DNA from 4 places in the Cytobacillus solani genome. Region 3 is predicted to be linked to each of the others. Evidence: riboswitches for the same ligand, from Rfam matches in the RefSeq annotation. Region 3 holds a riboswitch; each other region holds the start of a gene.

Region 1 (8,006 bases), 270 kb from region 3:
TGGATGAGCAGCTTGCAGATAGAGTTACCTTGTTTCATAAAGGGCATGAACATATTCTTACCAGTATTCCAGAATCTCACCATGGAAAAATAAAAGCAGCTATTTTTAATTTAGGCTACCTGCCTGGAGGGGACAAATCGATTGTTACAACTCCTTCGACAACAATCTCTGCCATAAAGCAGCTGCTTGAAATTATGGCTCCTGAGAGCATCATTGTGCTTGTCATTTACCATGGACATCAAGAAGGAGCAATAGAAAGAGATGCACTTCTTCCATTTGTGAAACATTTGGATCAAAAGGCTGCTCATGTATTGCAGTATCAATTTATTAATCAGGAGAACAATCCACCATTTATTATTGCGATTGAAAAACGGTAATAGAATCAAAAAACCTGCAAAATTTTTGCAGGTTTTTTAACGTAATAACACTCTCTTAAAAGAGGCAGGAATCCAATTTTGCATGGCACGATATACCCTTCCGTTCCAGTAGAAGAAATAGCTAATTCCTCCACCCGTTTTTATCATGCTCCTTGCAAGTTTCTTGACATTCTTTTGTTTTCTTACTTTTTTATCTGATAAATAAATACCGAGCAGACCACGATTAATTAACTGATGAAACCGTTTATGCGGAAGCTGCTCCGTATGCTTGTCCGCTTCAATGACAAAATGTTTTAACCGATTAAATAGCTTTTCCTCGTTCTCATAATAAAAACAAAAGTTTAAATCCCCGCCTGCAAGATCTTCTTCCTGATCAATGAAATAATCCAAAAGAATATGCAGACCCTGTATGTAAGGAAAATAGCCATTGCGGATATTTTCAGCATACCCTATTTCAAAGTCATCCCTCATTGCATACGAAATGAGGCAGAAGATTCCTAATGTGGATCCAGAACACGCAGAAAACTCATACCATTCCATTTCAGGAATTCTACCTTTACATTGTTGAAACCATTCTTGCAAGCGTGGAACCCGCTCATCAACTTTCACATGCTTGTGGATTTGCAAATCACAATAATACCGACATAACTCGAACAGATAATTCTTAATTTCTTTATAGTCTCGAACTTCTGAAAGTACATTCCTGCAGGTAGCTGCAAGGTCAGCTAAGTAGTTGCCATCCTCCTGCTCCATGCGAAAGCGATAGTAATTCTTCGGTTTTGCATCAAGAGTTAGTGCATCCATCATAGACTCATGAAGAGCCGAAAAATCTTCCGCATTGAGAGATGTGCTGCGGTCACATAAATTATCTAAGTAATCGCTAATTGTTTGGTACGCAACAATAAACTTAATGGCTAATGGAAATTTTTCTTTTGCCATTAATGCCATAATCGAACCGCCCTCACAATGAAAGGTTTTATGTTCAATGCTTGCCAATGCCTGCTTCCTTAACTCCTGATCTGGAATCTCCTCAGCTCTTTCTTTCCAATAGTTTAATTCCTTATGAACTAATGGCAAGACCCTTCGATAGACTTTAGACATTAAACTAATTGGCATGGAAGGAACGCTCATAAATTCACTCCTTAAAGAAATATGCAAGCGGCTTCAGAACAATCAAAAACTGATTGTTCTTGCGATCATTACACTAAGTAGGGGTCCTTAGTGCTCACCCCCGACAAGCACAAGTCAAACTGGCATTGTTCTTTGACCTCCTTGCCAGATTGGCTTGTGACCTCGAGGTCGATAAAAGCGTGACGTTACCCAATAAGCTTTCCTTTTGGTCAGTTTGATATGCCGCTGCCGAAGTTCTCCTTATCCTATCGCATTGTCGACACTAGTATATCCTGTATGCCAGCGATAGGATGCTTGCGCTAGACAATTTCTTCTTAATTCTCAATATAACCAATTGCCTTTAATTGACTGGAAACAAAATCCTTTGCATATTCAAATACATCTTCCCGGTCAGACTCATTAAATATTTCATGATAAAATTTAGGCCATTCTTTATACCGCTTTTCGGAAAAAGGGGCAAGATTAAACCATTCGCTCACTGTTTTCTTATTGACAATCAAGTCATCCCCACCCTGCATAACAAGCAGCGGAACATCTTGTATCTTTTCAAGCTTTTCAAATCCTAGTTTAATCGCATTCAGTAGTTCTCGATACCATCTAACAGACACTTTCTTTACATACAAAGCATCATTCGCATCCGCATCACGAACATCCTGATTGCTCGTTGCCATATCTACAGTAAGTCCCGAATCCATTCTTAAGCTTGGAATAATCAGATTAAGCCCGATCGAAAGAATATCAATCAACTTAGAAGGTTTTTTAATTAATCCAAGACATGGAGAAGACAGGATCACTCCAGCTAGATTCATTTTTTCCTCCTGAAGCAGGCGAATGGAAATTAATCCACCCATACTATGACCAAAAAGGAAAACAGGTAAATCAAACTGATAGGCTGTTTGAATCCAATCCTTCACTTCGGAAAGATACTCATCAAATGATTCGATATGGCCCCTGCTTGATCTTGTTGTCATCCCTTGGCCAGGAAGATCTCCCATAATGACATGAAAACCTGATAATCGCCATTTTTCTATAAGCCACCCATAGCGGCGATGATGCTCCATCGCACCATGAACCATTACAATGACCGCTTTAGCCTCTCCTTCAGCTTCCCATTTCCACATCATATTTCCTCCTAAACCTTATGTTGAAGCGAAAAACCATTCTTTCTAAATTATAGCTTAGAAACCGGAATTCATCACATTTTATCCCGTTATTTTTCATTTAAATCATTTTTTTCAGCAATTTGAGTTTACAAGTTCCTTTTTGTCTCATCTACCTATGTTAGAATAAATTGTAAATACGAATATAAGGGGCGTTACAAATGATTTATCCTTATAAAGATAAAATGCCGAAAATTGCTGATTCTGCATTTATTGCTGATTTCACAACAATTACTGGAGATGTAGAGATAGGAGAAAATTCAAGTGTCTGGTTTAATACTGTTATTAGAGGCGATGTGGCTCCTACAATTATTGGAAAAAAGGTAAATATTCAAGACAATTCTGTCCTCCATCAAAGCCCAAACAATCCATTAATTCTTGAAGATGAAGTAACTATCGGTCACCAAGTTATTCTTCATAGCTGCATTATTCGGAAAAAAGCTCTCATTGGGATGGGCTCTATTGTACTAGATCAAGCTGAAATTGGCGAAGGGGCATTTATCGGGGCAGGGAGCCTTGTTCCTCAAGGAAAGAAAATCCCACCGAACACACTTGCGTTTGGCAGACCTGCAAAAGTGATTCGTGAATTAACACAAGAAGATATAAAGGAAATGGAACGCATAAGCAGAGAATATGCCGAAAAGGGGCATTATTACAAAGCTCTTCAAAAATAAATGGCATATAATGATTTAATATTTCCTATTTTAATTATAATTATGTATATCGTCATCAAGGGGGTTCCTATTCTCTTTTTTTCGACTGGATTTTCCTATATTTGGATATTCCAGGTTCCATTCTATATTCTGCATCCTTTTCAACCTTTATTTGATATTTCAGGTTTCAAAACACACAAAAAAACAGGAACCGCAAAATGCAGTTCCTGTTTTCTATATTATTTTGTTGCTTCTGCTCGTAAAGCTTCTGCTTTATCCGTACGTTCCCAAGGAAGGTCCACATCTGTACGGCCAAAGTGGCCATATGCAGCTGTTTGCTTATAAATAGGGCGACGTAGGTTAAGCATATTGATAATACCAGCTGGACGAAGGTCAAAATGTTTGCGAACAAGATCAACCAATACATCCTCGCTAACTTTTCCAGTACCAAATGTATCGACAGAAATGGAAACTGGCTGCGCAACGCCAATTGCATAAGCTAGCTGAACTTCTACTTTATCTGCTAATTCTGCGGCTACAATATTTTTCGCCACATAACGCGCAGCATAAGCAGCTGAACGGTCAACCTTTGTAGGATCCTTACCAGAGAATGCACCACCGCCATGGCGAGCATATCCGCCGTAAGTATCAACAATAATTTTACGACCAGTTAAACCAGCATCCCCTTGAGGTCCGCCAATAACGAAACGGCCTGTTGGGTTAATAAAATACTTTGTATTTTCATCAATTAGCTCTTTCGGAACAACGGGGTTAATCACATGCTCCTTCAGATTACGTTGAATTTGCTCAAGGCTAATCTCAGGGTGGTGCTGAGTTGAAATAACAATCGTATCAATACGAACAGGTTTGTTATTTTCATCATATTCTACTGTTACTTGCGTTTTACCATCTGGACGGAGGTACGGAAGAATATCTTCTTTACGCACTTCTGTTAAACGACGGGATAATTTATGTGCTAATGAAATTGGCAGCGGCATAAGCTCTTTTGTTTCGTTACAAGCATAACCAAACATCAAGCCTTGATCTCCTGCACCGATTGCTTCGATTTCTTCATCACTCATTGAACCTTCACGTGCTTCAAGTGCTTGGTCAACACCCATCGCAATATCCGCAGATTGCTCATCAATCGATGTTAATACCGCACAAGTTTCCGCATCGAAACCGTATTTTGCACGTGTATAGCCAATCTCTTTCACCGTTTCACGTACAATCTTCGGAATATCTACATACGTAGAAGTAGTAATTTCACCAGCTACCAGAACGAGACCTGTTGTTACAGAAGTTTCTGCAGCAACACGTGCATTCGCATCCTTTGCTAAAATGGCATCCAAAATCGCATCAGAAATTTGATCACAAATTTTATCCGGATGGCCTTCAGTAACTGATTCAGAAGTAAACAAACGACGCTTTGTTGACATCTGGATTCCTCCTTATTTATATAATAGGCAAGATTACTTAGCAGAAAGCAACCTTAGGTTGATACGGAACTCATTCCCTAAGTAGTATGAAATAAACAGGGAGTTTTTATTAATATGCCCCTTTAACACTTAAACACAGTCATATTAAAAAACTCAAAAAACCAAAAGCCGTCCATCAAATTTGCATTATAAAAACTTTGCTTATCGCCAAGTTGTTATGGCGAAAGCCTTCGTTTTTATTATACTTTAATCCATAATTAAAAGTTCATAAAGTACAAAAAAACCTTTTCATATGTGAAAAGGTTGAAAACAAATCGATTCGCGCCTTTCACTCTTATCGTTCAAGGCCCTAAGTCCTTGCGTCAGGTTAGCACCTTTGCTAAAAAAAATCTTTAACAGGTTGCTGGGCTTCATTGGGCCTGTCCCTCCGCCAGCTCGGGATAAGAGAGTATCCGTTCAAGGTAAAATCATAACGTATAAAATGAATTCATGTCAATAACTATCTGTATAAAATTCTTGTTTTTTCATTAATAACCTATACTATAATGAACAACTTCCATCTTCACATTTTCCTTTTAAAAATTTGTGGCGATTTTTTGCAATCCATTGATACACTGGATTTCCAATTAAATAGGAAAATGGGATATATAAAAAAGCTCCTAAAAGGTAGAACATAGGGAGACGAAGAAACAAATATCTTATTGCGTAAAAGCCTTTTAACACATGACCATTGGATGTAATAATATGAAGTTCTTTTCGCAAACTAGCTTTATCAAACGAAAGTGGATGTTCATTTTTTTCATATTCCTGTAATGAAACCCATTCGATTTGACGAAACCAGTCAAGCTTACAAAAAATTCGCTTAGATTCCTTGCATAACGAGCATGTTCCATCGTATAATGCAGTCGATTTCATAAGATCATCCCATTTATGTTTTGTTATTACGATTTTAACATATATGGAAGGAGTTCTTCCTGTTTTTTCAAGTGTCCTTCTTACATTGGCTTAAAACCAATTGTGACATTTTTATTAATTTAAAGAAAAATTTCTTAATAGTATAGATTAATCATCTAAATGTGTTATACTAATTAGGAGATGTAATCACTTTCAAAAATAATCCTGGATAAAGGAAGGTATTCATCAGATGAATTCTGTTAGCATTCCAAATAAATTGATTGATTTACTAAAAGGTAATAATATTCAAATTCAATTGTCTGTCCCTCAGCTTGTTGAAAAGGTATTGAACCGTAATGAAGGATCACTGACATCAACTGGAGCTGTTGCTGCAACAACTGGCAAATATACAGGCCGTTCGCCTAAAGATAAGTATATTGTGAAAGAAGCTTCAACATTAGATACAGTTGATTGGGGAAGTGTGAACCAGCCAATTTCTGAAGAAGTATTCTCTAATTTATATAATAAAGTGTTAAGCTACTTACAAGAAAAAGACGAAGTGTTTGTTTTTAAAGGATTTGCAGGCGCTGATAAAAAACATAGACTGCCAATCCAAGTCATTAACGAGTACGCTTGGCATAACTTATTTGCACATCAGCTATTCATTCGCCCTACAGATGAAGAATTATTGGATCACCAAGCAGAATTCACAGTTATATCCGCACCAAACTTTAAAGCGGACCCTGCTGTTGATGGAACTGCATCTGAAACCTTTATTATTGTTTCTTTTGAAAAACGTACGGTATTAATTGGCGGAACTGAATATGCTGGTGAAATCAAGAAATCAATATTCTCTATCATGAATTATCTGCTTCCAGAAAACGGAATTCTCCCTATGCATTGTTCTGCTAACGTTGGACTTGAAGGGGATGTTGCTCTGTTCTTCGGTCTTTCTGGAACTGGAAAAACAACTTTATCAGCAGATCCAAATCGTCGTTTAATCGGTGATGATGAACACGGATGGTCTCCAAACGGTGTTTTCAATATTGAAGGTGGATGCTATGCGAAATGCATCAACCTTACTCGTGAGAAAGAACCACAAATTTTTGATGCAATCCGTTTTGGTGCAGTGCTAGAAAACGTAGTTATTAATAGCGAGAGCCGAGTGGCCGACTATGATGACAACACATTAACTGAAAATACTCGTGCTGCCTACCCAATCCAAGCGATTGATAATATTGTAGATCCAAGTATTGCTGGACACCCTAATACGATTATATTTTTAACGGCTGATGCCTTTGGCGTCCTTCCTCCTATCTCTAAATTAACGAAAGAGCAAGCAATGTACCATTTCCTTAGCGGTTATACATCTAAGCTTGCTGGTACAGAGCGTGGAGTGACTTCACCAGAAGCAACCTTCTCTACATGCTTTGGTTCACCATTCTTGCCTCGTGCAGCGACTGAATATGCTGAAATGCTTGGTAAGAAAATCGATGAGCATAATGCAAAGGTATACCTTGTGAATACAGGCTGGACTGGCGGCGAATATGGGGTTGGAAATCGTATGAAGCTTCCATATACTCGTGCAATGGTTCAATCTGCTCTAGAAGGCGAATTGAACAATGTAGAAACCATTAAGGATGAAATTTTTGGCCTAGAAATTCCACTGCATGTACCTGGTGTACCAGATGAAGTGCTCCAGCCAAACAAAACTTGGGACAATCAAGCAGCCTATGAAGTAAAAGCGAAAGAACTTGCAGCTAAGTTCCGTGAAAACTTCAAGAAGTTCTCAAACGTTCCATCTGAAATTGAAGAAAAAGGCGGTCCAACCGCTTAATATACTCTATATATCGATGTTGTAAATTCAGCTTCATTCCCCGAAAAAAGGAATTGCCTTAAATGGCAATTCCTTTTTCAACTTCTTACTGCTTCTTCATCCAATTCGTTAAATCCTGGACGACCTTTCGATTAATTGCGGGTGGAAAGTAATGAGTAAATCCTTGAAAATACCAGCTTTCTACTTTTTTGTTTAGTGCCTTTAATCTTTTCTCTAAACGATAGGCATGTTCGGCTGAGACATTTTCATCTTTTTCCCCATGGATTATTAATACGGGAGACTGTAGCCTCTCTATTTGAAAAAGTGGCGTTCGATACTCGTACCGCTCCGGAAACTTCGTTGGTGTCCCACCGATCACCCTTTTCATCATTCGTCGTAAATCCTCTCTCTCTGCATATGTTAGAAACATATCACTGACTCCGCCCCAGGTCACCATTGACTTTGCCTCAGGAAATTGAATGGCTGTCAATAGTGCCATGACACCGCCTCTAGAAAAGCCAAAAATATGTGCACCT
Region 2 (8,006 bases), 1.7 Mb from region 3:
AAATTCAGCGAAAATCATTTCATACGGCTTCCCAAGCACATGGGCAAGCACATTTAAGCGCCCGCGGTGAGCCATGCCGATATTAATGGTTTTTGCCCCTTTTGATACAGATTCTGCAACTATTTCATCAAGTAAAGGCACCATTGAATCAAGCCCTTCAATTGAAAACCGTTTTTGACCGACAAATGTGCGATGAAGAAATTTTTCGAATTCTTCTACTTCAGTCAATCTTTTTAGAATCTTAGTTTTTTCTTCTTTTTGCAATTTCAGCTTTAAGCTGCCTGATTCAACTTTTCGGCGCAGCCAGTTCTTTTCATTTGCGTCATATACATGGTGAAATTCAAATGCAATTGTACCCATATACATGCTTTTTAAGTATTCAATCGCATCATACGCATTCTTTAGCGGAATTGGCGCATCTTTACAGATGACTCCAGCAGGGATTGCATACAAATCCTCTTCTATTAACCCGTAATGTGATAGCTCAAAAAGCATTTTTTCAGGTTCATGGTCATTTAATGGATAAATGTTTGCGGCAAGATGGCCGTATGTGCGAATATTATCTGCCAGACGTATAGCAGACAATGTTTTTTCTAATTGCGGAACAGTTTGATTAACACCACTAATTTCCGTCTTCCCTGTACGATTTTCTACAACTGGAGATCCTGTTGTTTCAAAGTACGCTCTCATTTCAGGATCAACAGACTCAGGGTTTTCTAAATATGCTTCATATAGTTCAATGACATAGCCAAGGTTCGGGCCATGAAAGCCTTCAGCAAAAGGCTTTTCGCCATTCAATGGCTTTTTCATGGAAAATGACCTCCATAACTGAATTTGTATTAAATGCATAATAAACTATTTATCCACTTTTTAACATTAAATGATAATTATTAGAATAATAATATTTTTCAGAGGATAAATCGTTTTCAAAGCCATTCTACCACGTAAAACCCTGTTGTTCAAAGGTTTTTAATATGAAAATAGTGAAAAATATTTTTTTTATCTATTCCAAGGAAAAACTTATTCTAAAAAAGTGTTTATGATCCTTATAAATAAATGTTAAATGGTGCAATTAATTTTTTAATCACTTCCTTTTTCGAAAAATATATAGAAGAATAGATAGTTTACATAATAATATTATTGTACCTTTACACATTTTTTTAAAATCCATTGACTTTTATTATAAGAATGTTGTAAAGTTTGAAATAATTAAATAATGATTTCTTATCAAGAGAGGTCGAGGGTAAGGCCCGTAGACACCTCAGCAACCATTAATCTATGAGATTAATAAGGTGCTAATTCCTGCAAGTTTTATAACTTGAAAGATAAGAAGAACGGCTAATTATTGATTATGAAAAAGTCTTCTTCTTAAAGAAGGCTTTTTTTTATTTTTATAGACAAAAGGAGTGTAAATAATGCATAAGCTCGACACAATCCTTGCCCAAATTGGCAATCGCAGCGAATTAGATACAGGAACAGTTAATCCACCCGTTTACTTTTCTACAGCCTATCGGCATGAAGGAATTGGACAATCAACCGGATATGATTACATCCGTACCGGAAATCCAACACGCCAATTGCTTGAAAAGGCAATTGCTGAGCTTGAAGAAGGCGACCAAGGATTTGCGTGTAGTTCAGGAATGTCAGCTATTCTAACCGTCCTCTCCCTCTTTCAATCTGGCGATGAATTTATCGTTTCAAAGGATTTATATGGTGGTACTTATCGGCTTTTTGAACAGGGCTGTAAGCAATGGGGATTACGATGTAAATATGTTCAAACTTTTTCTGCTGAAGTCCTGGAAAAAGAAATTACTGAACGAACAAAGGCCATTTTTATCGAGACACCAACGAACCCCTTAATGGAGCAAACCAATATCGAAGAGGTTGCTTATTTTGTGAAAAGGCATCAGCTTCTGCTGATTGTTGATAACACGTTTTTCACCCCCCTTTTACAGCAGCCCTTAAAACTAGGAGCAGATATTGTTATCCACAGTGCAACAAAATATTTAGGCGGCCATAATGATGTATTGGCAGGGCTTATCGTAGCTAAGGGCAAGGAAATCTGTGAAGCATTAGCTGCTAATCATAATGCTACAGGTGCGGTATTAAGTCCGTTTGACTCTTGGCTGCTTATACGTGGAATGAAAACACTATCTTTAAGAATGGAACGTCATGAAAGAAATGCAAAGGAAATTTTCAGATTTTTATTTGAACATGATGCCGTTACCGATGTACTTTATCCAGGACGAGGCGGAATGATTTCATTCCGAATCAAAGATGAAGGATGGGTAAATCCGTTTTTACAAACTCTTCGCCTCATTACTTTTGCAGAAAGTCTTGGTGGAGTAGAAAGCTTTATAACATACCCTGCAACTCAGACACATGCTGATATTCCAGAACATATCCGGTTTGAAACAGGTGTATGCAATCGATTACTGCGTTTTTCGGTCGGAATTGAGCATGTAGAAGATTTAATAAATGATTTAGAGCAGGCTTTTGCTAAAGCTCGGACGGAGGGTATGCAATGTGTGAGATAGAGTCATGGAGTTTTCAGACGAAGCTTCTTCATAATAGTCAAAAAATTGATCATCTAACTGGTGCAGTCAGTGTTCCAATTCATCATGCATCTACCTTCCATCAGTATGATATCGATTCATTTGGAAAGTATGACTATAGCCGAAGCTTAAATCCAACGAGAGAAGCATTGGAAACGGTTATAGCTGATATGGAGGAAGGAACTAGAGGCTTTGCATTTTCTTCAGGAATGGCTGCAATTTCAACTGCATTCCTTTTATTGTCAAAGGGAGATCATGTAGTAATTACAGAGGATGTATACGGCGGAACATACCGCTTTGTAACTGAAGTGCTTTCAAGATATGGAATTAACCATACTTTTGTTGATATGACTGATTTAGATAATGTTAAGCAAGCTATTCGTCCAAATACAAAGGTCTTTTACGTTGAAACTCCATCCAATCCACTGTTGAAAGTAACGGATATTAAAGCAATCAGCTCGATCGCTAAGTCTCATGGGGCTTTAACCTTCGTTGATAACACCTTCCTAACACCAGCATTACAAAAGCCATTAACTTTAGGAGCAGATGTAGTACTGCATAGTGCAACAAAGTTTTTATCTGGGCATAGTGATGTTGTTGCTGGTCTTACTGTAGTAAAGGACCCAGTTCTTGCAGATAAAATCGGATTTTTGCAAAATTCATTTGGAGCAGTGCTTGGTGTACAGGATGCTTGGCTCGTTCTACGCGGAATCAAAACGTTACATGTGAGACTTGCTCAATCTATCCAATCGGCCAAACAAATCGCCCAAGCCCTTAAGGAAAATCCAGCCATCAAAAATGTTTACTATCCTGGCCTGGAGGACCATCCACACTATGTTTTACAAGGCAGGCAAGCAAAAGATGCTGGTGCTGTCCTCTCATTTGAACTTGAAAATGAAAGTATATTAAGAGATTTTGTTTCAAAGGTGAAAATTCCTGTGTTTGCTGTGAGTCTTGGTGCTGTGGAATCCATCCTTTCCTATCCTGCAAAAATGTCCCATTCAGCCATGCCCCTTCATGAACGTGAAAAACGAGGAATTAGTAATAGTCTCCTTCGCCTTTCTGTTGGTTTGGAGAACTCAGAGGATTTATTAAGGGACTTTAAGACAGCACTATCTGCAAGTAGTTTCGAAGAAAAAGTATTTCATAGAGGAGGATGAAAATGAGTTTACTTGAAAGAATGAAAAATGAAATCCTCATTGCTGATGGAGCAATGGGTACCCTTCTCTATTCTTATGGGACAGATTGCTGCTTTGAAGAATTAAATATATCCCAAGCGGAACAAATCCAGCAAATTCATAAAGCATATATCCATGCGGGTGCAAACCTCATTCAAACAAATTCCTATGCTGCCAACTATATTAAGCTGCAAAGATATGGCCTTGAGGATAATGTAAAGGAAATCAATACTGCCGCAGTCCGAAATGCCCGAAAAGCTGCTGGAAAAGACAGCTATGTAGTTGGGACGATTGGCGGAATCCGAGGAATGAAGCCAAATATGGTTTTTCTTGAGGAGATAAAAAGAAGTTTTCGGGAGCAGCTCTATTGTCTCCTTCTTGAAGGGGTAGATGGTATATTACTTGAAACGTATTATGACATTGAAGAACTGGAAAATGTACTCCAAATTGTTCGGAAAGAAACTGAATTACCTATTATTGCCCAGGTTTCCCTTCATGAAGTCGGTGTTCTTCAGGATCAAACACCGATTTCAAAAGCTATCGAACGTCTCGAGAATCTTGGTGCAGATGTTGTTGGGTTAAATTGCCGTCTTGGCCCCCATCATATGCTAGTAACATTAGAGGATATTCCCCTTCCTAGCCGAGCCTATTTATCGGCTTATCCAAATGCAAGTATCCCAGCTTATACGGATGGGAAATTTCATTATGAAGGAGACCCAAATTATTTCAGACAATCTGCAAAAGCTTTTCGAAATCAAGGTGTTCGATTAATTGGCGGATGCTGCGGTACAACGCCTGATCATATTCAAGCCTTTGCATCTGAACTCAAGGGCCTCCCTCCAATTTCAGAAAAATTAATTAAGAAACGTGAGCAGATACGTATTTCTGATGGAAATATACCTGTAAGAGAATATACTCCTTTAGAGGAAATCGTAAAAATGAGATCATCTGTTATTGTCGAACTTGATCCCCCTAAGCACCTTAATACAGCAAAATTTTTCGAGGGTGTGAAGGCTTTTAAGGAAATTGGAATTGATGCCATAACTCTTGCTGATAATTCACTAGCAACGCCAAGAATTTGTAATTCAGCACTAGGATATCGGGTTAAAAAGGAAATGGGCATGCGTCCATTGGTACACATTACATGCAGAGACAGGAATATTATTGGTCTTCAATCTCATTTGATGGGACTTCACACATTAGGACTATATGATGTATTGGCGTTAACCGGTGATCCGGCAAGAGTCGGTGATTTTCCTGGGGCTTCTTCCGTATACGATTTATCATCATTTGAGTTAATTCAGATGATTAAACAATTTAATGAAGGGATTTCTGTCTCAGGAAAACATTTACAGGAACAATCGGTTTTTTCTGTTGGTGCTGCCTTTAATCCGAATGTTCGATCCATCGAAAAAGCCGTGCAAAGACTGGAAAAGAAAATTACTTATGGGGCAGATTATTTCGTTAGCCAGCCAGTTTTTTCGTTGGAAAAATTATTGGAAATCCATGGAGCGGTCAAACACTTAAAAAAGCCCATATACATTGGGATTATGCCATTAACAGGGAGTAAAAATACAGAGTTTCTTCATAATGAGGTACCAGGAATAAAAATATCAGAAGAAATACGCAGCCGTATGGCCAATCTAAAGGATGACCCAGTCCATGCAGCTCGTGAAGGAGTAGCAATTGCGAAATCTTTAATCGATGCAGCATGTGAACTTTTTAATGGAATTTACTTGATAACACCGTTTATGCGTTTTGATCTTACTGCTGAATTAGCATTATATGCACATGAAGTGAGCGCTAAGATTACGAGGAGGAACAAAAATGCAAAAATCAGTATTAACTGAACAACTAGAGAAAAAAATTCTCATTATGGATGGTGCAATGGGTACCATGCTTCAAAATGCTAATTTGTCTGCAGATGATTTTGGCGGTGAGGAATATGAAGGCTGCAATGAGTATTTAACAATTACCCTCCCTTCTCTTATTGAACGGATTCACCTTGAGTACTTACATGCTGGTGCTGACATCATTGAAACAAATACCTTTGGCGCAACAAGTGTTGTTTTAGAAGAATATGGGCTAGCTCACAAGTCTTATGAGCTTAATAAGAAATCTGCTCAGATTGCTAAAAAGGCAGCTGATCAACTATCAACAGATGAATTTCCGAGATTTGTTGCTGGTTCTCTGGGACCAACAACAAAAACATTAAGTGTTACAGGTGGTACGACATTTGAAACACTAATTCAATCTTATGAGGAGCAAGCACTAGGGTTAATTGATGGAAATGTTGACCTTCTTCTACTTGAAACGAGTCAGGATATGCTGAATGTAAAAGCAGGATTCATTGGCATTCAAAACGCTTTCAAAAAAACGGGTAAACAATTGCCGCTTATTATATCTGGAACGATTGAACCGATGGGGACCACACTTGCTGGACAATCGATTGAAGCTTTTTACATCTCACTAGAACATATGAAGCCATTGGCTGTTGGATTAAACTGTGCAACAGGCCCTGAATTCATGCAGGATCATATACGATCCTTATCAAGTCTTGCATCTACAGCAATTAGCTGTTATCCGAATGCAGGACTGCCTGATGAGGAAGGGCAATACCATGAAACCCCTGAGACGTTAGCACAAAAGCTAGGAGGCTTTGCTTCGGAAGGCTGGCTGAATATTGTCGGGGGCTGCTGTGGAACTACCCCTGAACACATTAAAGCAATTGCCGAAGAAATGAAAAAGTATTCACCGCGAGTGTTTGAAAAAAATACAATTCATAAAGTTTCCGGAATCGAACCATTTATTTATGATGATCCTACCCTTCGTCCAATTATGGTTGGCGAACGTACGAATGTCATTGGTTCACGAATGTTTAAGCGGCTGATAAGAGAGGGAAAGTTTGAGGAGGCATCTGAAATAGCACGCGCACAAATAAAAGGTGGTGCCCATGTAATCGATGTTTGTCTTGCAGATCCTGATCGAGAAGAGCTTGAAGATGTAGAAAACTTTATGAAAGAACTTGTCAAAAAAGTGAAAGCTCCCCTAGTCATTGATTCTACAGATGAAAATGTGATAGAAAAGGCTCTGACGTACTCTCAGGGCAAAGCGATTATTAACTCGATTAATCTTGAAGATGGAGAAGAAAAATTCGCAGTGACCGCTTCCCTTATTCATACGTATGGTGCTGCTGTGGTCGTGGGTACGATTGATGAAAAAGGAATGGGTGTTACTGCTGATAAGAAGCTTGAAATTGCGAAGCGTTCATACAAATTACTTGTAAATAAATACGGTATTCAACCGGAGGATATTATTTTTGATCCGCTTGTCTTTCCTGTTGGAACAGGTGACGCACAATATATTGGATCAGCAAAAGCCACGGTAGAAGGCATTCGGTTAATTAAAGAAGAAATGCCCGAAGTTCAAACGATCCTAGGTATTAGTAATGTGTCATTTGGCCTCCCTCCTGTCGGTCGTGAGGTATTGAATTCTGTCTTTCTCTATCACTGCACACAAGCTGGCTTAGATTATGCAATTGTCAATACGGAAAAGTTAGAGAGATTCGCTTCTATTCCTAAAGAAGAAGTGCTGCTTGCAGAAAAGCTGCTTTTTGAAACAACGGATCAAGCGCTAGCAGAGTTTACAGACTTTTATCGTGATAAAAAAAAGGAAAAGAAAAGTATTTTACCTGATATGACACTGGAGGAACGTCTTGCCTATTATGTTGTTGAGGGAACGAAAGAAGGCCTGACAGCTGATCTCGAAGAGGCACTTAAAGTCTATCCTGCTCCCCTTGAAATCATAAATGGCCCATTAATGGCTGGAATGAAGGAAGTTGGCCGATTGTTTAATGATAATCAACTAATTGTAGCCGAGGTACTTCAAAGTGCAGAAGTGATGAAAACTTCTGTGTCATTTCTTGAGCCTTATTTGGAAAAGGATGACACAACAGCTGGAAAAGGAAAAATTGTACTTGCAACTGTTAAGGGTGATGTACATGATATTGGTAAGAATTTAGTCGATATTATTTTAAGCAATAATGGATATGAAGTGATTGATCTTGGAATTAAAGTGGCACCAGCGCAGCTAGTAGAGACGATAAAAAAGGTAAAGCCCAATATGGTCGGATTATCTGGTTTGCTTGTGAAATCAGCACAACAAATGGTCATTACCGCCCATGATTTAAAACAAGCTGGAATTGACATCCCAATTTTAGTTGGCGGTGCAGCCTTATCACGAAAATTCACCGATACAAAAATCGCTAAAGAGT
Region 3 (8,006 bases):
GCAATCGCCGTTACGGTAATCCCTGATACGAGAGCTGGCATTGATTCTGGCAAAAGAACTTTCCAGATAATCGTGCTTGTTTTTGCCCCCATTGATTTAGCTGCTTCAATTACACCTTTATCAATTTCTCTCAAACCGATTTCAACCATTCGAGCATAAAAGGGAGCTGCACCAATAATTAATGCCGGCAGGGCTGCATCTTCTCCAATCATTGTACCTACTAAAAATGTGGTAAATGGAATTAATAAAACGATTAATATAATGAAAGGAATCGATCTGAAAATATTAACAAATGCTGCTATAACTTTATTAATCACAGCGTTTTCCCATATATTACCTTTAGATGTTAAGAAGAGCAGTAAGCCTAATAAAGCACCTATAATAAATGTGGCTAATACTGAAATGCTTGTCATGTAAAGAGTCTCTTTTGTGGCCTCCCACATCGTCTCCCATTTTACATTTGGAAACCATTCATTAAGCATTCGTAATCACCTCCACTCCAACATGCTGGGAATGGATATATTCGATCGCTCTAGCTAATTCCTCTTTTTCCCCATCGATATGAATGAATAAAGTCCCATATGAGCCGCTTTGTGTTTGCGATATTTTCCCTTGAAGAATATTAACTGTCACCTGAAAATTTCGAATAAGATTGGTAATAAGTGGCTGTTCTGCTGACTCTCCAACAAATCCAAGCTGTACGACACGTCCGTGTGGATATAGATCAAGTAAATGATCAATCGTCTCTTTTGTTTCCTCCGGTTCCGTCACCTGTTGAACAAAACGCTTTGTAATTTCTTCTTGCGGGTTTTTAAACACATCCAGTACCGGCCCCATTTCAACTACTTTTCCGTCTTCCATTACCGCAACTCTATGACAGATTTTACGGATAACATGCATTTCGTGTGTAATTAGGACTATCGTTAACCCAAGACGCCTATTAATATCTACGAGTAAATCAAGTATGGCATCTGTTGTTTGCGGGTCTAGCGCGGAGGTAGCTTCATCGCATAAAAGTACTTTCGGATTATTCGCAAGTGCTCTTGCAATTCCGACTCTTTGTTTTTGTCCTCCGCTTAATTGTGAGGGATACGCATCCTCTCTTCCTTCGAGACCAACAAGCTTAATTAATTCGTCGACACGTTTCGCTCTTTCCCTCTTTGACACACCTGCGATTTCAAGCGGAAACGAAATGTTCTGTCTGACTGTCCTTGACCATAGCAGATTGAAATGCTGAAAGATCATGCTGATTTCTTGCCGTGCCCTTCTTAGCTTGCTACCCTTAATTTTAGATACTTCATTATTTGCGACAACCACTGTTCCCTCGGTCGGCAGTTCAAGACCATTTAACATTCGGATTAACGTGCTTTTTCCTGCTCCGCTATAGCCAATGACACCGAAGATCTCTCCCTCGTTAATCTCAAGATTAACATTATCTACAGCTTTTACCTGACCTTTTTGGGAAGGGTATATTTTTTGTACCTTTTTGATTGAAATCATCGTCATGCTGCACACCCTCTTTAAATCCAATTTTGCTTATCACTTTTAAAAGCCTTAATATATATGCGCTCATTCTAGTATTTTTCTTTTGGAAAAGAAAAATGCCTTTCTGACAATGAGCAGAAAGGCATAAAATAATTATTGTCCTTTCTCTCATCTCCCAAAGCAAGCTTTGCTTTGTGTGAATTGGCACCATTTCATTTTCATGACGGTTGCCGGGCTTCAAAGGGCACTTCCCTCCACCTCTCTTGATAAGAGCGTAACATCTATATTCAATTAACACTTTAAATTAGTAGTGATTACATTTACGAAAATTATCGTATCACGGATTTATTGAGGGTGTCAACGATTTAAATTATAATTTAGTATTTTTAAAAGATAGTATTTTTATCCAACTTTCAAAAAACTAAGATATGTCAAAGCTTATGCCTTAGAAGTTAACGATGTAATCCCTGTTGCAGACTCAATGGCTTGCTCTAAGTCATCAATTAAATCCTCTGCATTTTCAATTCCAACCGAAATACGAATTAAATCCTCTGGTACACCTGCAGCTTTTAACCCTTGTTCATCTAATTGCTGATGTGTCGTGCTGGCTGGATGAATGATCAAACTCTTAGCATCTCCTACATTTGCTACATGAGCCCATAGCTCCAAATTATTTATTAAACTCGCTCCAGCTTTTCTTCCTCCGGATATACCAAAGACCACAACAGAGCCAGCACCTTTAGGCAGATACTTATCTGCTAACGGTTTATCAGGGTGATTTTCACTTCCAGGATATAGAATCCAATTAATAGCAGGATGTGCCTCTAAATATTCTATGATTCTTTTCGTATTTGCTATATGCTCTTTCATTCGCACATGCAGCGTTTCTAATCCAAGTGTAAATTGGAATGCATTCTGCGGACTCAATGCAGGTCCTAAATCCCTCAGCAGCTGAACCCTAGCTTTTGTAATGTACGCAACCGGTCCAAGTGCCTCGCTATAAACAAGATCATGATAACTGGAATCCGGTTCTGTAAATCCAGGGAATTTTGGTGAATTCCAATCGAATTTACCGCCATCTACAATAATTCCTCCCAATGTCGTCCCATTACCTAACAGCCATTTTGTAGCGGAGTGAATGACAATATCTGCTCCATGTTCAATTGGTCTGCAAAGATATGGAGTGGCAAATGTATTGTCAATTAGAAGAGGAATCCCATTCTCATGAGCAATCTCAGCTACTTTTTCAATATCAAGCACTTTTAGACTTGGGTTGCCGATCGTTTCTGCGAAAACCGCTTTCGTTTTTTCTGTTATCGCTTCTCTGAAGTTTTCTGGATTTTCTGGATCGACTAGCTTTACATGTATTCCGTATTTTGGAAGAGTTACAGCAAAGAGATTGTAGGTTCCTCCATACAGGTTAGATGCTGCAACAATCTCATCGCCTGCCTGAGCAAGGTTAAGAATTGCTAACGTAATTGCCGCCATCCCACTTGAAACGGCTAGTGCACCTACACCGCCTTCTAACAAAGCAACTCTCTCTTCAAATACGGTTACTGTTGGATTATGAATCCTCGTATAAATATATCCGGATTCCTTTAACCCAAAAAGATTTGCTGCATGCTCAGTATTTTTAAATTGGTAAGCATTGTTTTGATAGATTGGTACAGCCCTTGCACCTGTTACAGGATCAGGCTGTAACCCGCCATGTACACCAATTGTTTCCAAACGATAGTTTCTTTGTTTTCCACTCATTTTTCATCTCTCCTTTTTTATGTGCATGAAGGTCAGGCATTATCCTCTGATATGCAATCACAATAGAATCACTGACTTAAAAGACAACAACCCCATTTAAAAGAAGAGCTGAAAAAAACCCTCTTCACAAGAAGAGGGTTGATATCATCTCTTCTTATCTTCCAGAGCAATCATGCTCTGCTGGAATTAGCACCGTGTAAATTACCGGTTGCCGGGCTTCGTCGGGCCAGTCCCTCCGCCTCTCTTGATAAGAATATTCAGTTTTTTCAGTCAGTTAATTAATTCCAATAATAACATATTGATAATTTAAAGGTCAAGTGGAATTTTGAATTTATTTATAACTTAACTTACACGCTGCTTTGAAAGAAGAAATAATGATTCTAGAAAGAGGAGTCTTCTGAAAGTAGAATCTACAAGTATATTTTTCGCTCGTATTGCACTTCTTAATTTTTCATTTCCCATTAAGATCGAGCAAATCCTCTCCTCCGTGCCAGTAATAAGTACATCATAAGTATCAGTAGGTTCAGGAGTGCAAATTTTCACATCCCCATTCTGAAATCGAATACATAGGATTTTATCCTTTGTCCGAATACATAAAGTGAACGTAACACCCTTTAAAAACACAGCTAAATGCCCTTTTGTTTTTACCTCATGAATAAATGCAGCAGTCACTTCCTTCATGCCCTCACCCCAGGTTAAACGGATAGACAGCAGGCTTTTCATCCATTTGTCTTACAATACTATTTCTTCCATTCACTAAAGATTCCTGCATGATTCGTTCGACATTAACTATGGAACATTTCCTGAGAAATATGTCATTTAATTTATTTTTCAGACCGTTTTTGCCACTTTAACAGCTGAGTTTGTCTTATTATAGTTTCGAAAGACGATAAAGAAGTACACAGATCCTACCAAGTATAAAGAGGCAGTAATAGTAAATACGACTGCATACCCCCAGTATGCACCGTATTTTATGACAATCCCCGTGGATACAGGTCCCATGATGGCCCATCCTAAATTAAAAACCATCTGGTTAACCGAATTTGCCAACCCCTTCATCGAATCTCCAACCTTCGACATCATTAGTGACATTTGAATTGGATTTCCAGCATTCATAAGGGCTTGCCGGAATAAAAAGCCGATTGCTGCCAGCCAAAGACTTTCCGTATATGCTGTCATTAGCAGAAACGGCAAGGAGGATAGTTGAAGGATAACAACCGCCTTCACTTCACCAAACTTCCTAACAACCATTGGTCCAATAATCATTGCAATTGCCGTTGCCGCTTGGCCCATTGAAATGATCAAGCCGATTGCTGAATTAGAAGCTGAAAAACGATCAGCAAAATATAAATTTAAATATGGAATGACTAATCCGGCACCGACACCAATTAACAGCTGCGCGAATGCAAATAGAAAGATAATTTTTACATGCTCATTTTTATTAAAAATGGGTTTTACTGAAACGGTTTTCTTGTCCCTTCTGTTCTTTCTCGGATCACGTTGTTCATTAAATTTTGTAACTGGAATAATGCCTATTAGGAAGATAATGCTTCCAATCAGCAGGGTAAAACGAATACTATTTAATTCTGTTGTCATTATGGAAAATAAATCAGTTAATATGCCGCCGCCTAAGTTTCCAATGACATTTGCCCCTGTCATGACAGCAAAATGAATACTAAATAAATGAACCCTTTGTTCAGGCTTTGAATTTTCTGCTAGCCAAGGAATCCCCGAAACCTGAAAGAAAGCAGTCGCCAAGCCAGTTGCAAAAGCAGCTAGTACTAATAAGGATTGAGCTTCGATTACACTTCTAGATAGTAAGACAAGTCCGGTTGCTGCAGCCCCATATAGCATCGCTTTTCTTCTTCCAATTCGATCACTGAAGACACCTGCCGGTACGAGTGCGATAGCTGTCGCAAGCGCGGTCATCGATATCACTTGCCCGTTAATTTGCTCATTATAGCCTAATTCCCTGATATAGAAATTATAAATAACCATAAAGATGCCAAAGCCGATTTGCGTAAAGATATTTGCCATAAACGCTAGCCGAATATTGCGATTATACCCTTTAATTTGGCTGGCCCATTCTTGATAAAACGCCATTTTCACACCTGCTCCACCAATATTTCGCATCCCTAAATATAATAATCCCTCAAGGAAGGTTTTGTAAATATATTAGTTCGAGAATTTCGAAAATAAAAAAAAGAGTTAGGTGTTTGCCACCTAACTCTTTTAGATCAAGCTCTTTATTTTGTTTAATAAATATGGAACCGACTGAAAAGCATACACTTTTTCTTCAAGCATTCCATTTTTAAAAATAAGCAAGCATGGAACGCTTTCGATCTCCCACTTTTCGGCTACATCTGGCATATAATTTAAATCCGTTTTTCCAATTGGGAGATTTGGCAAAAGCTCCTTTATTACCGTCATCATTTTCCCTGCCACCTGGCAGGTTCCACATAATGGAGTGTATAAGTAAATCAAGCTTACCTGATCTCCTGCTAATGCCTCACTTATCATTTTCCGTGACCATTCCTGCAAAACAAATCATCCTCTATCTAAAAACTCCATATTTACATCAATATTGGCACCCAATAACACAGTTGCTAAATGGTGCTCAGGTGCGGTTGCTACTTCCCGATACATCCGGTCAATATACAGATGCTCAGCTTCCGGAAATTCTCTTTTAAATTGTTTCCGAAGCTTTTCACCTGCATCATCTGCATCAACCAAAATAAATACATCCTTATCAAGCAGCATTTCAATTAACTCATCAAGCTTAGTCAGGCTGATGGTTCCATTTGTACAAATAATCTCGACAGGCTCACTTACGATTGCTTTCACCTTTCTTTTATCCGAAGTACCCTCTACAATAATAACCTTCTCTGGAAATGTTTCATTCATATTCATCACCTGAACCTGAGTTGGAGTTTTGGGATAAGCCTAATATGTTAGAAAGCAAAATCCAATTGATATGTGTAACTTTATCATACCATATTCAATATTCGAGATAATGGTGTTCAACTCCTGCTAAGTAAAAATACTATAGTAAATAGGCTTACTCTTATTCATCCATTATATCCATTCATCTCAGCTAAATAAAATAAATAAACAGCGGAAACGTTCCCGCTGTTCATACTAACACCAGCCACCCTCGTCGCAATCTGTATAACATGCTTGCGGACTTTCTGTCGTTGTTACATGCTGGTAAATCTTTTGCCTATCTGTTTCAAAATGATGGTCCATCTGAATGGCAGGCTCTTGAGGCAGACGAATACTCCCTATTCTTTCATTTTCTAAATATAGTTCAATTTCTCCATCCTTCAACTTTCCAACCACACGATCTGTAATATCAATTTTATTATTCTTTAATACCACAATAACCATCCTCTCTCGTTCTATTGGTTATAGTGTTTCCCTTTCTAAAGAAATAAAAAAACCAAATAAAGGGAGGTACCGCATATGCAGCACCTCCCATTTTATTAGTCTTCTTTAACCATTTCTTCGTATTGTTCTGCAGTCATTAAGTTATCAATTTCACCTGCATCAGATGGTTCAACTACAATCATCCATGCTTTCTCGTATGGAGATTCATTAACAAATTCAGGGCTGTCGCTTAAATCCTCGTTAATAGCAACAACTTTTCCGCTGATTGGTGCATAAAGCTCAGATACCGTTTTAACTGATTCTACACTTCCAAATGGCTCGTCTGCAGAAACGATGTCTCCTACCTCTGGAAGCTCAACGAAAACGATGTCTCCAAGCTCAGATTGAGCAAAGTCAGTAATCCCAATACGAACCTGCTCACCTTCTGTTTTTACCCACTCATGCTCTTCTGAATAACGTAATTCCTTTGGTGTGTTCATTCCAAATCCCTCCATTTTTTTATTTCAAACTATGATCGTAGTATCGATCTCTTTTCCATCATGGCAATCTTACGCAAGCCATGTTTTTTCATAATCCTCTTCCTTAAAGCCAACCGTCACTTTATTCCCATCCGTTAAAATCGGACGTTTAATAAGCATTCCGTCGGATGCCAAAAGATTAAGCAGCTCATCATCTGTTGATGATTTAACTTGATCTTTTAAGCCGAGCTCACGGTACTTCTGACCGCTTGTATTAAAGAACTTCTTAATTTCTAAGCCGCTTTTTTCATACAAGTTTCTTAAGGAGTCAGCAGAAGGCGGATTATCTGCAATATGTATTGCTTCATAAGCTAAATTATGGTCATCGAGCCATTTCTTAGCTTTTCGGCATGTCCCGCATTTCGGGTACCAATAAAAAGTTAGACTCACTGTCCCACCACCTAGATTATCATGTCCCATTTTAAAAATAAAGGAACTGTCTTTAAATAAATACTATCATAATTATAGTATATTTCATAACGGATGACTCCAGATGATAATTCGACAAAATTCTCTTTTATCCTTCTATTTACACGAAGATTTTTAGGAAAAAATGCAGGATGTTAATTCTATCGAGTAACTTTTTGAGTTTATCTAGCATCTATTCCATTTTATCGGGCATTCTTTTGTATTTATCTAGCTGCTAATCAATTTTATCTAGCATTTTATTAATACCGCATTCAAAAGCTCCCTCCATTAATGAAGGGAGCCGCATTTTTATAAAATAATTATAGAACAAATTTCTCTGCATCAATTAGTTTTTCTGATGCTTCACGCTTCTTCGCAATTACGTTAATTGGTGTATGGCGAGTAAATTTACGTAAAGATGAAAGCATCATACGCAGTGTATCGCCAGATTCA
Region 4 (8,006 bases), 320 kb from region 3:
TAACACTGACAGATGATTTACTGTTACGTATGAAATGGTATGTAATCGCACAAACGATTAATTCCATTCAATGGCATAAAGGCAAAAACAGGTTTAAGGAAATGGATAAATGGATCCAGTTCCTTACAGACCTTCATAGATCCTATGAAAATTGATTAATTGAATCTACCCATCCAGACAATTCTTGCTGATGCATTTCGATATGATTGTCCAATTGAGAAGAGTTAATTCCATTCTGACTGTAATTATATATTTCTTCTAAAACTGCTTTTGCACTTTGGTCTACATTCGGACTGCTAATTAATGATTTAACTAATCGTTCAAGCTGCTCACATTCTGATACTGATCCGTAACAATCTGTTTGATGGTTGCTTAATATATCTTTTAATAAATTTAGCTGATCCTGCTGATTAATTGGCATGATCGACACCCTTTCAACTATAATAAAAGGAATTCACCTTAGGTTGTGAGTTCCTTTTTCGATTTATACATGTTTCACCAAGAAGCAGTCATGTTACCAGTCATTTTTTTGCTAATCAGAATTTATATCCATAAATTCTGAATGCATAAGAAAAACTAAGGCATTCGCCGAAAAATTTAGCGAATGTCAAGTTTTTCTAATTGCATCACTGCCAATTGCATGATAATGTTTGAGCGATATAACTTTTATAGGAGTGTAAGTATGAGACAAAGAAATAAACCATGGGCAAAGGAAAAGCTTGCTGAGTATCCGCAATATGTCATTCAATCTCCTGATCAATGGAAGGGGAAATGGCATGAAGTATTTGAAAAAAATCAGCCGCTTCATATAGAAATTGGAACTGGGAAGGGCCGTTTTATTAGCGGAATGGCGAAGGCGAATCCTGATATTAACTATATTGGAATTGAGTTACAAGACAGCGTGATTGTTACCGCCCTTGACCATATTATTGAAGCTGAATTACCAAATGTAAAACTTATGAATGTTAATGCAAATGATCTCCATACTTTTTTTGAAAAAGGAGAAGTGGATAGAGTTTATTTGAATTTCTCAGATCCTTGGCCAAAATCACGTCATGCTAAGCGGAGATTAACTTACAAAACCTTTCTTAAAACATATGAGGAGATCCTAGTTGATCAAGGGGAAATTCATTTTAAAACAGATAATCAAGGACTATTTGAATATTCTCTAACTAGCTTCTCTGAATATGGGCTGCTATTGAAGTATGTAAGTCTTGACCTTCACAATAGTAATTTTGATGGGAATATTATGACTGAATACGAAGAGAAGTTCTCTAATAAAGGAAATCGTATTTATCGTTGTGAAGTTCAATATAGATAAAGTTAAGCTTATCCAATTGGATAAGCTTATTTTTTTCGAATGATCAGGTACTTACGAAAAAGGGAATTAATAAGTAGTGTAGGAAGCAAATTCTCTGATAACAGCTAGTTTGTTTTAATCGACAGTTTACTTAAAATAATATGTTATAATTAGTGATAATACAGAAAATTATGTATATTCATCTTGGAAATATAAAAATGGAAGGAATAGTATATATTATGATGGCTGAAAATGAAGTTTTGTTTGAAGAGAACCATGGGGCTGGATGGGTCATACTAAATCGTCCTAAAGCTTTAAATGCACTATCCCTTCAGATGGTTAAAGATATTTATAACCAACTAATGGTGTGGGCTCATAATGAAAGCATTTCATTGGTTTGTGTAAAGAGTCAAAGTGAAAAGTCATTTTGTTCAGGTGGAGATGTCCGGGCTATATATGAAAGTGTAAAACTGAATTCTGATAGTATGGTCCCTAAAGAATATTTTACAACTGAGTATAAAATGGACTTGCTCATTCATGAATATAACAAGCCTGTAATAGTATTTATGGATGGTATTGTAATGGGAGGAGGCGTGGGTCTCTCTGTTGGCGCTCGATTTAGAGTAATCACAGAAAGAACGAAATGGGCAATGCCTGAAATGAATATTGGTTTTTTTCCTGATGTAGGGGCGAATTATTTTCTTAATCAAATGCCCGGTAGAATTGGATTATATCTCGCATTAACAGCAAAGATAATTTTGAAAGGGGATATTCTATCTACAGATATGGCAGATTATTATCTTGATAGTAGTAGATTGATGGAAGTAGAGGAGTTTATAAAGGCACATGTATGGAAACCGGAAAATGTAGAGGAAAAACTAGTTGAATTTTTAGAAAGTATTTGTGTGAGATCTCATGAATTACCTCATAACTTGAATGTGGAAAAAATTAATCAGTATTTTCAATATGAAACGATAGAACAAATAATAAATTCATTAGATGAGGGTGCTAGTAATGGAGATGATTGGGCGTTAGAAACGAAGAACACTCTTCTTAAGAAATCACCTACATCATTAAAAGTAACTCTAGAATTAATGAAGAGAGGGAAAAGAAAAACCCTTAGGGAGAGCTTTGCAATGGATACTGAAGTTGCTCTAAATTTTTTACATACTAAAGATTTCTTCGAAGGAGTCCGGGCAGTATTGGTGGATAAAAATCATATGCCAAAATGGAACCCAGATTCTTTTAATGAAATTAGTGATGAAAGTATTGACCAATTCTTTCAAGTTGATTGGAAAAATGGATGTAATCCGTTTAATAGCCCCAACGATAATTAGTAGAGATGATGCTGCTAATAAAGGAGAGGTTATATGAAGTTAGAAAAACATTTGCTGTCTATTTTGGAATCACTCCATGATGCAGTTATTGTTATTGTAAAGGATAGTACAATCGTTTTTGTAAATAAAGCTTATTCTGAACAATTTCAAGTACCTGCCAAAAAAATTATTGGCAGAAAGCTAAAGGAAATAGAAGGGGATTCTCGGATTTTAGAAGTTTTAAAAAGCGGTAAATCCTTGATCAATGATTGCAGTTACGTCCATTCTCTAAAAAAGGATGTGTGTGCAAATATCACACCATTAATTGAGAATGGAGAAATGATTGGTGTGGTTACAATCATGAAGGATATTACAGAATTAACTAAAGTTCAGGATGAATTAACAAAATATAAACGGGATTTGTCCTATCTCCAAGAGCAATTAGATAGAAGATATTTCTATAAGCTTGAAAGTAAATCAAGCGTAATGCAAAAAGCCGTTCAGTTATCAAAGCAAGTGGCCGATACGGATGCATCTGTTATTCTTTATGGGGAAAGTGGAACAGGTAAAGAAATCTTCGCAAATTCTATTCACGAAGCTAGCAAAAGAAATAATAAACCATATATCGCTATTAATATTGCTTCAATACCCGATTCTTTATTTGAAAGTGAAATGTTCGGGTATGAAGATGGATCATTTACCGGTTCTAGGAAAGGTGGAAAAAAGGGACTTCTTGAAATGGCAAGTGGCGGGACTCTCCTTCTAGATGAAATTGGAGAAATGTCATTAAATTCGCAAGCGAAGATTCTTAGAGTTATCCAAGAGCGAAAATTTCAAAAAGTGGGCGGAACTAAGCTCTATTCGATTGATGTAAGAATCATATGTGCAACCCACCGAAATTTAAAAGATATGATTAAAGCTGGACAGTTTAGAGAGGATTTATATTATCGAATTAATGTTGTTCCAATCCATATTCCACCTCTACGGAATAGAAAGGAAGATTTGCCTTTTTTATCAAATACAATTCTCAATGAGTTATGTTTAAAATATAGCAAGCATGTAAGAATGAGTGAAGAAGTACTGCGGATTATGGAACAGTATGAGTGGCCAGGAAATGTCAGAGAATTAGTCAATGTATTAGAAAGAATGCTTGTCGTTTGTACAAAACAATTTTTTGAATCAGACGATCTCCCAGAATATTTCTTCTTAGATAGACATCCTTCATCAATTAATTCTAATAATAAAATTAGCCCATCTATCGTTTCGCCCTTATTTACGACCAAATTAGACGTTCTTTTAGAAAAAATGGAGAGAGAACATATTGAGTTTATTATAAAAAATACCCGAAATCGAACCGAAGCAATTCAGAAACTAGGGATAAGCAGAAAATCCTTTTATACTAAACTGAAAAAATATCAAATTGAATAAGGAAATTAAATAGTTTCCTTCCCTTGTTACATTTTATTATTAGTACAATTAATTGTGGCATGAAATTTGCATTAAATTATAATAATTTTGACAAGGAGGAAAAACAAATGAAAGTTGATATTCAAAGAATGAAAGCTGAACAAGCCAAAATTATCTATCAAGAAACAGCTGGATTAGCTATTATCACTATACACAGGCCCCAAAAAAGAAATGCATTAACCGCAAAGATGTGGAAATATTTAACTGAAATAGGACAAAAGATTTTGCAAAATCCCAAAAATAAGGTTGTGATTTTAAGGGGAGCAGGGGAACAATTTACAGCTGGTTCAGATATTAAAGAGTTTCATCAAATGTCACTAGAAGAAGCTGAAAACTCTTTTATCCTAATGGAAGAGGCTATTTCAACATTTGAGAATTTACCAATTCCGACAATAGGCGTTATTAATGGGCCAGCGATGGGAGCTGGTCTTGAGTTGGCCTTAGCATGTGATTTACGGATTGGTTCCGGTAGATCCCGATTAGGTATTCCTGTAGGAAAATTGGGAATTACATTAAACAATAAATTTGCACAACGCCTAGTTAATTTAATTGGCCCAAGTCTAACGAAGGATTTGGTGTATACAGGACGAGTATTAAAAGCGGAAGAAGCATATCGTTTAGGAATGCTAAATTACTTGGTGAATGATGACATTTTAGATCGTTATTCAATTAGAATGGGTAAGCTGGTAGCCTCTCAAGCACCTTCTTCATTACTAGCTGTCAAGCAATCTGTAAGTCAATGTGTGAATAGTGTACCAGAATTATGGAAGGGGACGACGCCTTTTGTAGATAATTATGATTTTCCGGAAGGAGTAGCTGCGTTTGTTGAAAAACGAATCCCACGTTTTTCTCGACGCTCAATTTCAAATTAAAGGATTTTACAATCTTCCCCTGCTCAGTTTTATGTCGAATGCTACACCTGTTTTTTTAAGGAAGCTCATCTTCTTAGAGGGCTTCCTTTCTCTATTTTGATAACTGAAATATTGATTGCGTATAGTTCAATATTCATATGGTCAAGAAAATGTTGATAAATTTCCATTTGCAGAGCTGTTAATTTCTCAAGAATATTATTATGAATAGGAAAACTAATGGATACGTTTAAATTTAGTGTTGGGAGTCCTTGTAAATGGATTGAAACGGATTCGTAATTCACAAATTCTTTAAAGTTAACACAAATATATTCAACAAGTTGCTTAAAAACCTTTTTATGGATTTTAATAGTTCCATGATGAAAATCAGGATAAACGATTGTTGTTTCTCCAATTCTTTCTTCCTTAGTTGAAAAAACCTCCATTCCTTTATAAATTAATTTCTTAAAGAAATTTTGATCAACTTGCTTATATGGTATAGGTATCACATGCTTTCCCTCTGTCTTTCTTACATATTGTGCTATTTTTATTTCACTAGATGAACGTATGTTTTCAACATAATAATAATGTTTAATTTCACTTAACTCCAAGCGTTTGGCTATTAAATTTGCCATCTTATCTGAAGTTCCAATGATTAGGATTTTGCCGATAAAATGACTATGAATGGCTTGTTGAACCTCTTTCTTATGCTGATCATCAAAAAAAGTAGCTCTTTTTACTGCTGAAATATAATTCTTTTCGAATTTCGCAGATGAACCAGCAATCTTTTGCCCATTCAATATTAAGAGGCCATCATCAATGATTGCTGGGATTCTTTTTTTGTACGCAAAAGATAAGGCACTGGTACTTTTCCCTGTCCCACTTGACCCACTTAATGCATAAACTTCCATAATGTTCACTCCCTGATTTATATTTGTTTACGGTGAATAGTTTAAATAAATTGAAAGTAGTTGACATTCTCTTTTACTCATTATAAAGTAAGGGACAAGTTTAATAAATTGAATATTTTAAATATTTTCTTATCAAGAGAGGTTGAGGGACTGGCCCAATGACACCTCGGCAACGGACTTATTGTACCGTGCCAAATCCAGCAAGCATCGCTTGAGAGATAAGAAGAGGTGTTACTAGTAGTTTTTCCCTCTTCTTTGCAATGAAGGGGGTTTTTTTATTGTTTCTTCTGAATAACAAGTGTGTCAAATAGAAACAAAGTTGTGTCATTTGGAAACAGTTATTGCAAACATTTAAATATTGATAATGGGGATAGATGATTTAATTTCACTTTATTTTAGATAAATAAACGTTTAGTTTTTGGCACGATAATTGCAAGTTTAAATTTGAAGGTCAAGAAAAATTAGGAGTGATGAATATGGGAAAAGTCAGGTATGAAAAGAAAGATAATATTGGGATTATTACTATCGATTCCCCCCCTGTGAATTCCTTAGATCGTGATGTTTTTAATGATTTAGAAGAAGTTGTTCTGCAAATTGGAGATTGTGTGAGAGTTGTTATTATCGAAGGTGCTGGCACAAAAGCATTTGTAGCTGGTGCGGATATTAAAGAATTTCCTGGATTAACATCAGAAGCAGGGGAAGCACTTTGTTTGAGGGGGCAGGCAGTATTTAATCGAATAGCTAATCTTACACAACCTGTGATTGCTGCCATTGATGGATTCACATTAGGTGGAGGTCTAGAGCTTGCGCTTGCTTGTGATATTCGTATTGCTTCTAATCACTCACAATTTGGTCTCCCAGAAGTAAAGCTTGGAATTATTCCTGGGTATGGAGGTACACAAAGACTGCCACGGCTGATTGGACAAGGAATGGCGAAGAGGTTAATTTTTTCTGGTGAGTTCATTTCTGCTGAAACAGCTTATAATTACGGCCTCATTGAGGAGGTAACAGAGGACAATGTATTATCTAAAGCGATTGAGCTAGCAAATATTATCGCTTCAAGAGGACCTATCGCTGTACAAAAGGCGAAGGAAGCAATCAATATGGGAGCGGAAGTGTCTTTAAATGAAGGTCAACAACTAGAAGCGAAATTATTTGGAGATATATGTTTAACAGATGATAAGGAAGAAGGCGTAGTTGCATTTTTGAAAAAAAGAGAGCCATCATTTACAGGAAATTAAGGAGGAGAATCATATGAAAACAATAGGTGTAATTGGCTTTGGAACAATGGGATCGGGTATTTCTCAAGTATGTGTTGAGGCTGGGTACGAAGTAATTGCAATAGAACAGGAAAAGGCATATTTTGATCGAGGCTTAAAACAAATAGGTAAAAATTGGAACAGAGCTATTGAAAAAGGAAGAGCCAATAAAGAAACAATAGATGGATACGAACAATTATTAAGTACTTCTACTGAGTGGGAAAGCATTGCAGAAGCTGATTTCATCATTGAAGCAGTAAGTGAAGACATGGAGCTAAAAAAGGAAATCTTCAGGAGAATTGATCAAATAGTTAATGAGAAAGCAATTATTGTAAGTAATACATCTGGATTGAGTATTACAGAAATTGCAAGTGTAATGAAAGATCCTGGTAGAGTAATGGGATTCCACTTTTTTAATCCAGTACCAGTAATGAAATTGGTAGAACTCATAAAAGGATATGATACAACTGAAGAAACCTATCAAAGGTCAAAAGAGCTGGTGGAATCCCTTGGGAAGGAGGCTGTTGCTGTCAAGGAATCACCATTGTTCGCAGTTAATCGTATTTTGGTCCCTATGATTAATGAGGCAATTTTTGTGTTACAGGAAGGTGTAGCTAGTGCTGATGATATTGATAAAGGGATGAGGCTAGGTGCGAACCATCCAATCGGGCCGCTTGCCCTAGCCGATTTAATTGGGTTAGATACTTTATTATTTGTTCAGGATTCATTATATGAAGAAACACAGGATTCAAAATATCGAGCAGCGCCGCTACTTAGAAAATTAGTTCGAGCGGGGCATTTAGGTAGAAAAACGGGAAAAGGATTTTATGAATATTAAGAGTTTGATAATGGTAGAGGTAGATTAAAAGTTGAGTATTGAACAAAGGAGGAATAGAGATGACAAC

Evidence for each region. A riboswitch is a leader RNA that binds a small molecule or an ion and turns the genes downstream of it on or off. The one in region 3 is predicted to bind S-adenosylmethionine.
Region 1: linked by a shared signal. The riboswitch ahead of metK (methionine adenosyltransferase) and the one ahead of FI644_RS13510 (O-acetylhomoserine aminocarboxypropyltransferase/cysteine synthase family protein) in region 3 are both predicted to bind S-adenosylmethionine.
Region 2: linked by a shared signal. The riboswitch ahead of FI644_RS21940 (methionine biosynthesis PLP-dependent protein) and the one ahead of FI644_RS13510 (O-acetylhomoserine aminocarboxypropyltransferase/cysteine synthase family protein) in region 3 are both predicted to bind S-adenosylmethionine.
Region 4: linked by a shared signal. The riboswitch ahead of FI644_RS15215 (enoyl-CoA hydratase/isomerase family protein) and the one ahead of FI644_RS13510 (O-acetylhomoserine aminocarboxypropyltransferase/cysteine synthase family protein) in region 3 are both predicted to bind S-adenosylmethionine.

What each region holds. Positions count from the first base shown of each region.
Region 1 covers NZ_CP041305.1:2,969,033-2,977,038, reverse strand. Annotated here, with positions in the region: gene mnmM (tRNA 5-(aminomethyl)-2-thiouridylate-methyltransferase MnmM) at 1-377, shown strand, start outside; gene tbcS (tetraprenyl-beta-curcumene synthase) at 414-1,508, opposite strand; gene FI644_RS14955 (alpha/beta hydrolase) at 1,823-2,629, opposite strand; gene FI644_RS14950 (gamma carbonic anhydrase) at 2,830-3,342, shown strand; gene metK (methionine adenosyltransferase) at 3,561-4,760, opposite strand; SAM riboswitch class I at 5,092-5,207, opposite strand; gene FI644_RS14940 (thiol-disulfide oxidoreductase DCC family protein) at 5,301-5,675, opposite strand; gene pckA (phosphoenolpyruvate carboxykinase (ATP)) at 5,905-7,491, shown strand; gene FI644_RS14930 (alpha/beta hydrolase family protein) at 7,577-8,006, opposite strand, start outside.
Region 2 covers NZ_CP041305.1:4,362,965-4,370,970, reverse strand. Annotated here, with positions in the region: gene FI644_RS21945 (2-oxoglutarate dehydrogenase E1 component) at 1-810, opposite strand, end outside; SAM riboswitch class I at 1,222-1,332, shown strand; gene FI644_RS21940 (methionine biosynthesis PLP-dependent protein) at 1,416-2,537, shown strand; gene metC (cystathionine beta-lyase) at 2,525-3,715, shown strand; gene FI644_RS21930 (bifunctional homocysteine S-methyltransferase/methylenetetrahydrofolate reductase) at 3,718-5,583, shown strand; gene metH (methionine synthase) at 5,561-8,006, shown strand, end outside.
Region 3 covers NZ_CP041305.1:2,700,484-2,708,489, reverse strand. Annotated here, with positions in the region: gene FI644_RS13520 (methionine ABC transporter permease) at 1-482, opposite strand, end outside; gene FI644_RS13515 (methionine ABC transporter ATP-binding protein) at 475-1,500, opposite strand; SAM riboswitch class I at 1,651-1,758, opposite strand; gene FI644_RS13510 (O-acetylhomoserine aminocarboxypropyltransferase/cysteine synthase family protein) at 1,924-3,240, opposite strand; SAM riboswitch class I at 3,392-3,494, opposite strand; gene FI644_RS13505 (hypothetical protein) at 3,583-3,921, opposite strand; gene FI644_RS13500 (MFS transporter) at 4,072-5,343, opposite strand; gene FI644_RS13495 (thioredoxin family protein) at 5,473-5,781, opposite strand; gene FI644_RS13490 (toprim domain-containing protein) at 5,788-6,144, opposite strand; gene FI644_RS13485 (YusG family protein) at 6,379-6,627, opposite strand; gene gcvH (glycine cleavage system protein GcvH) at 6,723-7,106, opposite strand; gene FI644_RS13475 (arsenate reductase family protein) at 7,176-7,535, opposite strand; gene FI644_RS13470 (acyl-CoA dehydrogenase FadE) at 7,874-8,006, opposite strand, start outside.
Region 4 covers NZ_CP041305.1:3,017,920-3,025,925, forward strand. Annotated here, with positions in the region: gene FI644_RS15180 (phosphotransferase family protein) at 1-155, shown strand, start outside; gene FI644_RS15185 (YtzH-like family protein) at 143-421, opposite strand; gene trmB (tRNA (guanosine(46)-N7)-methyltransferase TrmB) at 683-1,321, shown strand; gene FI644_RS15195 (enoyl-CoA hydratase/isomerase family protein) at 1,519-2,637, shown strand; gene FI644_RS15200 (sigma-54 interaction domain-containing protein) at 2,671-4,044, shown strand; gene FI644_RS15205 (enoyl-CoA hydratase/isomerase family protein) at 4,152-4,955, shown strand; gene FI644_RS15210 (hypothetical protein) at 5,021-5,842, opposite strand; SAM riboswitch class I at 5,969-6,067, shown strand; gene FI644_RS15215 (enoyl-CoA hydratase/isomerase family protein) at 6,319-7,083, shown strand; gene FI644_RS15220 (3-hydroxyacyl-CoA dehydrogenase NAD-binding domain-containing protein) at 7,097-7,939, shown strand; gene FI644_RS15225 (long-chain-fatty-acid--CoA ligase) at 7,999-8,006, shown strand, end outside.